DNA from 3 places in the Pantoea sp. AS142 genome. Region 3 is predicted to be linked to each of the others. Evidence: predicted binding sites of a transcription regulator. Region 3 holds the regulator's gene; each other region holds the start of a gene.

Region 1 (4,248 bases), on a different contig from region 3:
GACCTGGAATATCTTGTCTGGCAGCGACTGGCAGGTCTGGCACAACGGCGCGGCTGCACGCTCTCTGAAACGATTGTACAGCTGATAGAAGATGCAGAACGCAAAGAGAAATATGCCACTCAAATGTCAAGTCTGAAGCAGGATTTGCAGGCGATTCTGGGTAAATCGGGTTCAGAAAGCGAATAAACAGGCAGGGAAGTCATAGTCTGTATGCTTTAGACCGAAATTTATTACTGGCATAAAAAAAACCCCGCATTAGCGGGGTTCTTTATTACGTATAAACTTAAGCTTGTGGCTGAGTTACAACGTCTTTGATACCTTTAACGTCGATTTCTACGCGACGGTCCGGTGCCAGGCAGTCGATCAGGGCATTGCGGCCTTTCACGCTGTCACAGGTGTTGCCGGTAACTGGGTTAGATTCACCCATGCCACGTGCAGAGATCTTATTAGAAGGGATACCTTTAGAGACCAGGTAATCTACAACTGACTGGGCACGTTTCTCAGACAGTTTCTGGTTGTACTGCTCTGAACCGATGCGATCGGTGAAGCCCAGTACGACAACGGAACCATCTTTAGGATCCATTGAGCTCAGCTGGCTGTACAGCTGATCCAGAGCCTGCTGACCTTCTGGCTTCAGGGTAGACTTGTTGAAGGTGAACAGAACGTCAGACTTCAGAGTGAAACGCTTGGTTTCAACAACTGGAGCTGGTGCTGGAGCCGGAGCCGGAGCCGGAGCAGCGACGTCATCCTGACCGAAGCGGTATGAAACGCCTACGCTCAGCATGCCATTGTCTGGACGGGTACCAACGGTCTGTGCATCGCCGATGTTGTTAACCCACTGGTAATCCAGACGGGTAGCCCAGTTTTTGGTCAGCGCATATTCAACACCAACAGCAGCCAGCGGAGATACGCCGGTGTCGTGGTCGCTGATGCGGCCATTAGTTGGGTTAGTCTGCGTTGCATCTGCGCGCCATACCATGCCGCCCAGACGAGTATATACGTCCAGATCGTCGTAGATTGGGTAGCTCAGTTTAGCGGCCAGCTGAACGCCCTGTGCTTTGAATGCGCCGTTTGTCACAGTACCTTTGTTAGGCATGCGGCCCAGCCAGTCATAGCCCAGCTCGAAGCCCAGGTATGGGTTTGCCTGATAGCCAACGAACGCACCTGCGCCTAGCTGACTTTCATGAGTTGGACCGTTGTTGTTCTCGTAACCGTTACCGTAGTAACCAGTGTCGTGATACTGAGACCAGCCCAGTTTAGCACCGGTGTACCAGGTGTCATCTTTCGGAGCGGCCTGCGCTACGGTAGCGAAGCCAGCCAGTGCCACTGCAATTGCGATAGCTGTCTTTTTCATTTTGCGCCTCGTTATCATCCAAATAGGCAATGAGCAAAAAGGTTGCTCTTGGTTTAAATCCTTCGCCGGGTCAAAATGCTCGCTTATGACTCTACCGCAAAAAACGGAGGTTATTGAGCACCCTGGCGAGATAAAGTCTACAACGAGATTGGAAACTTACAAGTATGATGTGAGGCGCTTGTGTAAAAAAACAGAGATTTATACACAATTTCTAACAATTAACCTGGTAGTATTGTCGTGTCAAAAAGCCCGAAAAACCGGCTAAACCATTGTCAACACTCGAACTAACAGAATCAGTGGCTTAGCGACGACAGATAAGAAAAATAGCTTGGGAAACTTCTGATTTTTACTTAATGAAACAAATCCGACTGAATTTTTATCGCAGTTTGCGGTCTGAGAGGCGCTTCTGATGTCCCACTTGCACGTAAAATCAAACCCAGCGCTTCACCTTCAGCCGCCGCAATTTCAAGTTGACGTCGCTCATCTTCATTAAGATCGTAGGGAATCCATGCCAGAACAACACTGTAATTTCCCGTACGTAACGCCTTGACCATTGCTTCAACCGCATTCAGACGTTCAGAATCGGCGATATGCATACTTTTATCCAGCGGTAATCCCGATTCCTGCAGCCAGGTACGATTAAGTTTATGTGCCGGTGTTAACCACAACTGCCAGCGTGATTGTAGACTCAGCTGCTGTAATAACGGTAACAGCAACATTTGCATCATTCCAGGCTGTTCGCTGTAGCGTAACTCAGTAATTCCACCGCCCTGAGAGGCCGGAATGGAAGCTGACGCGTAATGATGAGCATAGCGTGCATTATTAGGATGTTGTGTTCGCATAAGTTAATCACCCGCAGTGGACTGTATGAATGTACAGTACTGTCATCCTGGATAAAGATCAACCCAAATTTCTGAAAACGTCTCGCAAAAACGCGACAAGATTAGTTGAAGCGTTATTTATTCATTGAACCCGCTGACGCTTTTTTCTATCTTCTAATTACCTGATACCCAAGGTAATTTACGAGATATTTCTTACATGGAGGTGGTGCAATGAAAAAGGTGAATCCGGTTGTAGAGCGCTCCAGAGCGCGCCTGGCCCCATTGGGAACGATCGAGTCTCGCACCCAATTTGGTGGATATGCCCTGGCTGTTGAAAGCGTAGTTTTTGCCTTAATTAATAAAGATGAACTTTACCTGCGTGCCAGTGAACCCCTGCGGGAATACATTACAGATCGTCCTCTGCAACCCCTGATTTTTCGCAAGCGGGGCAAACTGGTGAGTCTCAATTACTTTCGGGTCGATGAGGCATTATGGCGCGATTCTGACCATCTGCTGGCGCTCTCAGCTGCCTCTTTAGAAACGGCGCAACTGGAGCAGCAGGACAGGCACTCTTCTCCGCGGTTAAAAGATCTGCCAAATCTCAGTGTACGCATGGAGATGATGCTGTATGAGGCGGGTGTGATGAGCGTCAATCATCTCTATCAGATTGGGGCCAAACAGTGCTGGCTTAAGTTAAAAGCGATCAACCAGCACGTTGGTTTTCAGACCTTGCTTGCGCTGCAGGGAGCGATTACGGGCCATCATGCCGCCGCGTTGCCGCAGGCAACCCGGGCCGAGCTGAATGCATGGTTTCAGCGTACTCTCTTATCAAATCCTGATCGCAGAAGCGGTGAAGGCTAGTCGGTAATTAGCGTGCGGCGAAGGCGAGCGACATCGGGCATTAATGCCACCAGCAGACCGAGTTGCTGAAGCACCAGCGGCGCACGCGTATCCGCATCTGCGGTCAGCTGGCTGATTCGCTGAGCCAGTTGATGGCGCATCGTTTCAACATGATCATCGCTGACAATCTCTGTCTGGAGCACATCCTCAACATAGCACACCGTATCATCCAGCAGTGCCAGCAGTTCTGGCGCGGTAACTTTATCGCGGTGGGCGCCCAGCGCAGAAATGTAGCTCAGAAATGAGTGGTTGGAGCACAGCAACTGAAAAGCTGAATCGCGCAGCATCTGGCTGGTGCGGATTTCACTGCTGATGTTTGATACCACCGACGCCAGTTCAGCATCCGCATTATGCGCATCACGGCGTGCAATACGATAGCCGAGACGATTATCTTTACCCTGATGATATTGCTCCATGATTGCGTCAAGATAGCGACAATTCGCTTTTAGCGTGCGCTCTGCCACTGCCGGTAACTGACGAAAGCGCCAGTCAGGCCAGATAAACGCGACAGCAAGCCAGGCCAACCCACAGCCGAGTAAGGTATCGACTACTCGCGGTAAGGCGACCTCAAATCCTTCACCTAGCAGGTTAAAGCAGAGCAGCACCAGCAGGGTGATAAACAGTGTGGCCTGAGCATACTGCACCTGCCTGAAAGCGAAGAAGAGTACGCCACTGATAACAATAAGGATTAACTGACCTTCAATCGAGGGCACCAGCCATAAAACGGGCAGACCAATCGCAATCCCCGCCAGTGTCCCGCCGATGCGCAAGGCCAGTCGTCGCTGCGTTGCGTTGTAGTTAGGCTGGCAGACAAACAGGCTGGTTAGCAAAATCCAGTAACCTCGCTCCAGTCCGGTTATCTGAATAAAACCGTATCCAATGCAGAGCACCACTGACATGCGAACAGCATGCCGGAACAGCGCTGATGCGGGAGAGAGGTGGCGGCTGAAGCGCAGCCGGATATCACTCCAGCCACTTAATCCTTCGCGCGACAGTAGATTGTCACTGTGCTGAGGATCTTCACCGGCCAGCGTCTGTTCCGATTCAATCGAAGCTAGCTGTGCGTCAATAGCGCGAAGGTTGCGCAACAGCCAGAACAGTGCGCGGGTATGTGTAGCATCGGGTTCATGCTGCTCCAGACGTTCAATCGCATTCTGTAATCGTTCAAATGCC
Region 2 (4,248 bases), on a different contig from region 3:
CACCGGCATAAAAACGTGGTCAATCAGCTCATCAATCGGATGCTCGCGGCCAATCGCGGCAATTTTATTACGAAGTTTAGCGGGTCTGACGTGACGCAGTACGCTGATCAGCTCATCCTGCAGTGTGGTCCAGCCGTCATGGGCATCAACATCGCCACCTTCCAGCAGTGCCTTAACTTTACCGACCGGCACGCCGCTTTCAATCCAGCGCATGATCTCTTCAATGCGCTGAACATCTTCTTCATCAAACTGGCGATGCCCGCCTTCGGTACGCTGCGGCTTCAGTAAGCCATAACGACGCTGCCAGGCGCGCAGGGTGACTGGGTTTATGCCACAGCGCTCGGCAACGTCACCGATACTGTATAAGGTCATAAATTCCTCTTTCGATTGGTCTGAGTGCCGTTACCATAACGAAGCAGATTAAGTTGTACAATACATTTCTCAATGTACAACTTGACGGAGAGGGCGTTGCCAGGCTATATCTCAAATAAGAGAATTATTCCCAAATATGAGAAAAACCATGTCGAAGTTGAATACTGAGCAACGACTGGCGGTGCGGCTGGCAGAATTACGCCTGCAACGCGGCTGGTCGCTGGATGAACTTTCTGTCGCAACAGGCATCAGCCGCGCGTCATTATCGCGCATTGAGCGAGGCGAGACCAGCCCTACTGCTGCACTGCTTAACCGGCTGTGTGTCGCCTACGGCTTAACGATGTCGCGCCTGCTCAGTGAAGTGGAGGAAGAGTCCAGTCTGTTGGTCAGAAATGATCAGCAGCCGGTGTGGCAGGATGATGTCAGCGGATTTATTCGCCGCACTCTTTCACCCCCTGCACTTCATTTCAGATGCGAACTGGTTGAGGCTACATTACGGCCTGGTGCGCGTATTGATTACGATGCGCCACCCATCCAGGGACTGGAGCAGCATATCTGGCTGCGCGAAGGCGGTCTCACCATCACGATGGGATCTCAGCAGTGGACCTTGCAGCCTGGCGACTGCTTACGTTTCCATCTGATTGGAAAATCGGCTTTTGAGGCGCACCTGACCGACGGCGCGCGCTATTTACTGGTGGTGGCGAAACCATGATTGATTACGCAATACTCAGCGCGACGCAGGCGCAACAGCAGGTGGACGAACTGACCGGCGTTTTGCAGGCCTGCGTGGCAGACGGCGCCAGCGTCGGCTTTGTTGATGCCGACGACGATGAGGCCATGACGCGATTCTGGCAGCAGCGGATCGGCAGTCTGTCAGACGGCGACAGCGAACTCTTCGTCGCCCGTCAGCACGGTCGCATCGTGGCGACAGTGATCCTGAGTTGCAGCGCCATGCCCAACGGTCGCCACCGGGCGGAGATCAGCAAATTGCTGGTGCATCCGCAGGCGCGCCGTCAGGGCATCGCCCGTGAACTGATGCAGCGTGCCGAGCAGCGGGCACGGGTGCAGGGCAAAACCCTGCTGGTGCTGGATACGCGCAGCGGCGATGTCGCCAGCGACCTCTACCGTTCGCTGGGCTGGCAGGTAGCGGGCTCGATCCCATTTTATGCGGAATCGACCGCAGGCGTGCTGGATGCCACCACCTATATGTACACAGTGCTGGCGTAAATCACCGCCGTCGGGCAATGGCTGAAATTTACGACGGCGCACGAAAAATTCGGCGCGAAAGCTGACGCCGTCGGGATACTGTGTAAAAATACAGGCCATTTTTTCGGTGTGGTAATGCAAATCATGGCCCTGACAGCCGCAGTAAAAAGCCAGATAGCGCAGTGGTACAAAGCGCTTCAGCAGCAGGTGCCTGATTTTATCCCGCGTGCGCCGCAGCGCCAGATGATTGCCGAAGTGGCGAAATGTCTGGCGGGCGACGATTCGCGCCATCTGGCGGTCGAAGCGCCGACCGGCGTGGGCAAAACCCTCTCTTATCTGATTCCGGGCATCGCGGCCAGCCGCGCTCAGGAAAAGCAGCTGGTAATCAGCACCGCTAACGTGGCGCTGCAGGATCAAATTTTCACCAAAGATCTGCCGCTGCTGAAGAAAATTATCCCCGATCTCACTTTCACCGCTGCCTTTGGCCGCGGGCGTTATGTCTGTCCGCGCAATCTGGCGGCGATGGCGGCCGATGACGACCAGCAGGGCGATCTGCTGCTTTATCTGGATGATGATGCCGTCAGCAGCACCAAAGAAGAGCAGACCCAGTGTGGCCTGTTACAGAAATCGCTGGATCGTTACCAGTGGGACGGCCTGCGCGATCACAGCGAGGAGAACGTCAGCGACAGTCTGTGGCAGCGCCTCTCCACCGACAAAGCGAGCTGTCTTGGCGCGCACTGCCACTGGTATCGCGAATGCCCGTTTTTTGTGGCGCGGCGCGAGATCGAGCAGGTGGATGTGGTGGTGGCGAACCATGCGCTGGTGATGGCAGCGATGGAGAATGAGTCGGTGTTGCCGCCCGCTAAAAATCTGATGCTGGTGCTGGATGAAGGGCATCATCTGCCGGACGTGGCCCGTGATGCGCTGGAGATGAGCGCCGACATTACGCCAGGCTGGAGCAGCCTGCAGCTTGATCTGTTTATCAAGCTGGTAGAAAGCATCATGACGCAGATGCGGCCAAAATCGCCGCCGCCGCTGGCTAATCCGGAGCGGCTGAAAGCGCATTGTGATGAGCTGCGCGAACTGCTGGCTATCACTGCTCAGGTGCTGAATCCGCTGCTGCCGCCGCATAATCAGCCGGGCGAATTCCGCTTTGTGCTGGGCGCGCTGCCGCAGGATCTGCTGGATCTCTGCGCCCGGCTGTTCAAACTTAGCGATGCCCTGCGCGGCCTGAGCGAAGGCCTGATTAATGCGCTCAGCGAGCAAACCGGCAAGGTGGATGTGGTGAGGCTGCATCGCAATCTGCTGCAGCTTAATCGCCAGTTTGGCTGGTTCGAATCGGTCAGCAAACTGTGGCGGCTGGCGGCGATGGAAAAAGCCTCTGGCGCACCGGTGTCGAAGTGGATCACCCGCGAGCTGCGCGAAGGACAGGCGCACCTGCTGTTTCACTGCGCCGGGATCCGCGTCAGCGATCAGCTGGAAAAGATGCTGTGGCGCAAAATTCCGCACGTTGTTGTCACCTCCGCCACGCTGCGGTCGCTCAACAGCTTCAATCGCTTGCAGGAGATGTCAGGGCTCAGCGAGAAAGCGGGCGACCGCTTTGTGGCGCTCGACTCCCCCTTCAACCACGTGGAGCAGGGCAAGCTGGTGATCCCGCAGATGCGCTTTGAGCCGCTGATGACCCATGAAGCGGAACACATCGCGGAGATGGCCGGTTTCTTCCGTCAGCAGATGGCGGAGAAAAAGCACAAGGGCGTGCTGGTGCTGTTTGCCAGCAACCGGGCGATGCAGCAGTTTGTCACCTGCCTGCCCGACCTGCGTCTCTCGATGCTGGTGCAGGGCGATCAGCCGCGCAGCCGCCTGGTCGATCTGCATCGTCAGCGCGTAACCAAAGGGGAAACCAGTATTCTGATTGGTCTGCAGTCGTTTGCCGAAGGACTCGATCTGAAAGGCGACCTGCTGAGCCAGGTGCATATCCACAAAATCGCTTTTCCCCCGGTAGACAGTCCGGTAATTTTGACCGAAGGCGAGTGGCTGAAAAGCCTGAAGCGCTATCCGTTTGAGGTGCAGAGCTTACCCAGCGCCTCATTCACCCTGATTCAACAGGTCGGACGCCTGATTCGCAGCCATCAATGTTATGGCGAAATTGTTATTTACGACCGCCGCCTGCTGAGCAAATCCTACGGCAGCCGGTTATTAGCGGCGCTGCCGATCTTCCCGATTGAGCAGCCGAAAACGCCAGAGCCGGAAGCGATCCCGGCCACCGTGGCGCCAAAAAACACGGTGCGGAAACGATGTCCCACGCGGCGCTAAGCGCACTTAACCGGAAGCGAGTGATGGAACTGAATAAAATTATTAAAGAGATCGGTCGCGGTAAAAATCATGCCCGCGATATCGATTTTGATACCGCGGTGGCGCTCTATGGCGCGATGCTGGCGGGCGAGGTGCCGGACCTGGAGCTGGGCGGCATCCTGATTGCGCTGCGTATTAAAGGCGAAGGTGAAGCGGAAATGCGCGGTTTTTATCAGGCGATGCAGGCGCAAATGATGCAATTGCGTGCGCCGGAAAACCGGCCGATGCCGGTGGTGATCCCCAGCTACAACGGTGCGCGCCGGCAGGGTAATCTGACGCCGTTGCTGGCGCTGCTGCTGGTGAAACTCGGCTTCCCGG
Region 3 (4,248 bases):
GTCAGCTTGCCCCATTTCTCTTTCATTTTGCCTTTGAACTGCTTCCAGTTGCCGCTGGCTTCGTCTTTATTCATGGCAGACCTCCAATCCTCGGGTTTAATGATTATCTTGCTACTTAACAAAATAACGGTATAAAGCGCTGGCTAACTGCGCTGGATAGAGTTAATTGTAGTATCCAATTTCACACCCATAGAATAATACAGAATAATCCGTATCAGTCTGCAGCAGCATCAGGCATCAAACCAGCTGTTCTGACGCCAGTGCTTACGCCAGATAAGCCACAGCGACAGGCCGCGCAGCGCCAGGAAAACCGTTACCGCCAGCCACAGACCGTGGTTACCCAGTAGCGGTACGCTGAGCAGCGTCAGAAAGTATCCTGCCGCTGCCACGACCATGCTATTGCGCATCTCGCGTCCGCGCGTCGCCCCAATGAACATCCCGTCCAGCAGATAACACCAGACGCCGATCAGCGGCATGATCATCTGCCAGACCAGATAGCGATCAGCTGTCTGCTGGAGTGACTGAAGAGAGGTCAGTAGGGTAACGATCTGCGGGCCACAAATGGCATAGACCAGCGAGAAAAACAGCGCCACTACTACCGCCTGACGACAGGCAGAGTGCCAGACGCGCAGCAGTTTGCTGCCATCATTTGCGCCATGCGCTTCGCCCGCAAAAGCCTCAACCGCGTAGGCAAACCCATCAAGCGCGTAGGCGGTAAAAGTAATGAACATCAGTAATACCGCGTTAACCGCCACCACATCCGGACCCAGCCGTGCGCCCAGCATGGTCAGCGAGGCGAAACAAAGCTGCAGCATCAAAGAACGCAGCATAATATCCCGGTTCAATCGCAGCAGCCGGCCGCTGTCAACGCGCCAGCTTTGCTTCAGCAGGCTGAGGGTAATACCGCGCAGTTTTAATACCCGGCAGACCATGATGCTGCCGACACCCAGCGTGATGTACTCCGCCAGCGCCGTAGCGGTTGCCGCGCCTGCGACACCCCACTGCAGACCCATTACCAGCCAGAGATCGAGCACGATATTAACCAGATTGCCCACCACCAGCAGGATTACTGGCGCGCGCGCATACTGCACGCCCAGCAGCCAGCCCAGAATAACCAGGTTTGCCAGCGTAGCAGGCGCACTGAGCCAGCGAATCTGAATAAACAGCGCCGCCTGTTCAAGTACATCGGGGTTGCCGCCAACCAGATGGGAGGCCAGCTGAATAATCGGATAACGCAAAGCGATGAAGAGTACGCCCGCCAGTAGCGCAATAATCAGCGGCTGGATCAGCGCGCGTGCCAGCGCCGTTTTATCACCGGCGCCAAATGCCTGCGCCGTAAGGCCAGTGGTACTCATCCGCAGAAAAAGCAGCAGCATAAAGAGGAAACTGGTCACCGTGGTCCCGACCGCAACCCCGCCAAGATAGACAGGGCTGTCGAGATGACCAATAACCGCAGTATCGACCACCCCCAGTAAGGGAACGGTGATATTTGAAAGGATCATTGGCAGCGCAAGCTGCCAGAGATTTTTATCGGTTGCCGTGATGAAGCCCATTCGCCGTTCCGTGCTCAGTGTCGCTGCGCAAAAGAGGCAGCGACAAAATTAGGGCAGACAGAATAGCATCAGAGAAGACGAATGCACGCTGGCATAAGAATCAGAGCCACTCGCCGTTGCGTACCACACCAACGGCCAGACCCTCGATGGTCAGTGATTGCGCACGGGTATCAACCACAATCGGGTCAAAATCACTGTTTTCAGGCAACAGATGAACGATAGCGCCCTGTTTTTTCCAGCGTTTAACGGTGACTTCATCATCGATGCGGGCAACCACAACCTGGCCGTTACGCACATCCTGGGTTTTATGCACCGCAAGCAGATCGCCATCCATAATCCCGATATCTTTCATCGACATTCCGCTGACACGCAGCAGGAAGTCAGCCGAAGGCTTAAACAGGCCCGGATCGACCTTGTAGTGGGTTTCAATATGTTCCTGCGCCATGATCGGCTCACCGGCAGCAACCCGGCCAATCAGCGGTAGCCCTTCTGAGGCTTCTTCTTCCATTAACAGACGAATGCCGCGCGATGCACCGGAAACAATCTCAATGACGCCTTTGCGCGCCAGCGCTTTCAGATGCTCTTCTGCCGCATTCGGCGAGCGGAAGCCAAGCTGCGCGGCAATCTCTGCCCGCGTAGGCGGCATGCCCGTTGAAGAAATATGGTCGCGAATCAGGTCATAGACCTGCTGCTGCCTGCTGGTTAATGCTTTCATCCCGCCCCCTGGTTGTTTATACAGTCGCTGTGAGTATATACAGGTATTGGCGAAATGGAAACCGATTGTCAGGGAAAACGCGTCCTCAGACGCGTTGTGGAAGGCTTATCGCAAATGTGTCCAGAGCAGCGCGATCCAGACAAAGAGAGCCAGTAAGATGCTGATCAGTACCGCCGCCGAGCCCATGTCTTTTGCCCGGCCCGCCAGCGGATGATGTTCCTGACCGATGCGATCGACCACCGCTTCAATGGCGCTATTGAGGATTTCGACAATGACCACCAGCACCACCGACCCAATCATGAGGATGCGGGAGACCACATCGACATCCAGCCAGCACGCAATAATAATAGCGGCCAGCGCGGCCAGTGCTTCCTGGCGAAACGCCGCTTCATGTTGCCAGGCGGCACGCAGTCCCTGCCAGGAGTAACCTGCGGCTTTTACTATTCTGATAAGTCCGGTGGCATTATTTGCCATGATGTGGGAACCCTTTCATCGGATTGACGTCAATGTCTGGGCTGCGTGCAATTGGCACCACCACAGATCTTCGCTGCGCTTTCTGGTATGCTTGCGGCGCTTTGCTAACAAGAGGCTTCATGTTGTCTATGTCAGGTTGGCGTAAACTCTATTACAAATTGCTTAATTTACCACTCTCCTTTTTGGTAAAAAGTAAGGCCATTCCGGCCGATCCCGTGTCTGAACATGGTCTGGATCCGACCCGACCTATTATGTATGTGTTGCCTTACGATTCGAAGGCTGACTTACTAACTTTACGCGCACAGTGCCTGCGGCATCATCTGCCCGACCCGCTCACGCCGCTGGAGATTGATGGTTCACTGCTGCCACGCCACGTGTTTATCCACGATGGTCCTCGCGTATTTCCCTATTTTGTGCCCAGCGTTGAATCAGTGAAAATCTTTCACGATTACCTCGACCTGCATCGCAATAATCCTACGCTGGATATTCAGATGCTGCCGGTCACCGTGATGTTTGGCCGCGCACCAGGACGTGAAGTTCAGGGCGAAGCAACGCCACACCTGCGGGTGTTGAACGGGGTGCAGAAGTTCTTTGCGGTAATCTGGCATGGGCGAGACAGTTTTGTCCGCTTCTCGCCTACCGTGTCGCTACGCCGCATGGCAACGGAACATGGTACGGATAAGTCGATCGCTCAGAAGCTGGCCCGCGTGGCACGCATCCATTTTGCCCGTCAGAGAATGGCAGCGATTGGCCCGCGTTTGCCGGCACGTCAGGATCTGTTTAATCGTCTGCTGCAATCCAAAGCGATTGAAAAAGCAGTTGAAGATGAAGCACGCAGCAAAAAAATCTCTCATGAGAAAGCGCAGCAGAATGCCGTCGAGATGATGGAGGAGATTGCCGCAAACTTCTCCTACGAAGCGATTCGCGTCACCGACCGTGTGATGGGCTGGCTCTGGAGTCGTCTCTATCAGGGCATCAACGTCAATGGCGGCGAAAAAGTTCGCCAGCTGGCGCAGGATGGCCACGAAATTGTCTATGTGCCGTGCCATCGCAGCCACATGGATTATCTGCTGCTCTCCTATGTGCTCTATCATCAGGGGCTGGTGCCGCCGCACATCGCAGCCGGTATCAATCTCAACTTCTGGCCAGCTGGCCCGATTTTCCGTCGCCTGGGCGCTTTCTTTATTCGTCGTACCTTTAAAGGCAACAAGCTCTATGCCACGGTGTTCCGCGAATATCTCGGTGAGCTGTTCACCCGGGGCTATTCGGTTGAGTACTTTGTCGAAGGAGGCCGTTCACGTACCGGGCGCCTGCTGGATCCTAAAACCGGCACGTTAGCCATGACGCTTCAGGCGATGCTGCGCGGCGGAAATCGCCCGATCACGCTGGTGCCGATCTACATCGGCTATGAGCACGTGATGGAAGTGGGCACTTACGCCAAAGAATTGCGCGGCGCGGCTAAAGAGAAAGAGGGCTTCATGCAGATGGTGCGCGGCTTACGCAAGC

What was found. The regulator LexA, encoded in region 3, represses DNA repair genes until DNA is damaged. The targets are predictions, from matches to a motif close to TNCTGTATGTACATACAGNA.
Region 1: a site for LexA is predicted at 2,216-2,235, ahead of sulA (SOS-induced cell division inhibitor SulA). Genes of this name have one in related genera too.
Region 2: a site for LexA is predicted at 1,676-1,695, ahead of dinG (ATP-dependent DNA helicase DinG). Genes of this name have one in related genera too.

The regions. Positions count from the first base shown of each region.
Region 1 covers NZ_JBBCMO010000001.1:571,960-576,207, forward strand. Annotated here, with positions in the region: gene matP (macrodomain Ter protein MatP) at 1-186, shown strand, start outside; gene ompA (porin OmpA) at 284-1,354, opposite strand; gene sulA (SOS-induced cell division inhibitor SulA) at 1,705-2,196, opposite strand; gene WFO64_RS02780 (TfoX/Sxy family DNA transformation protein) at 2,407-3,036, shown strand; gene yccS (YccS family putative transporter) at 3,033-4,248, opposite strand, start outside.
Region 2 covers NZ_JBBCMO010000001.1:419,799-424,046, forward strand. Annotated here, with positions in the region: gene WFO64_RS02095 (MerR family transcriptional regulator) at 1-372, opposite strand, end outside; gene WFO64_RS02100 (helix-turn-helix domain-containing protein) at 521-1,084, shown strand; gene WFO64_RS02105 (GNAT family N-acetyltransferase) at 1,081-1,599, shown strand; gene dinG (ATP-dependent DNA helicase DinG) at 1,723-3,891, shown strand; gene ybiB (DNA-binding protein YbiB) at 3,915-4,248, shown strand, end outside.
Region 3 covers NZ_JBBCMO010000004.1:276,982-281,229, forward strand. Annotated here, with positions in the region: gene WFO64_RS10720 (CsbD family protein) at 1-74, opposite strand, end outside; gene dinF (MATE family efflux transporter DinF) at 231-1,553, opposite strand; gene lexA (transcriptional repressor LexA) at 1,654-2,268, opposite strand; gene WFO64_RS10735 (diacylglycerol kinase) at 2,374-2,742, opposite strand; gene plsB (glycerol-3-phosphate 1-O-acyltransferase PlsB) at 2,871-4,248, shown strand, end outside.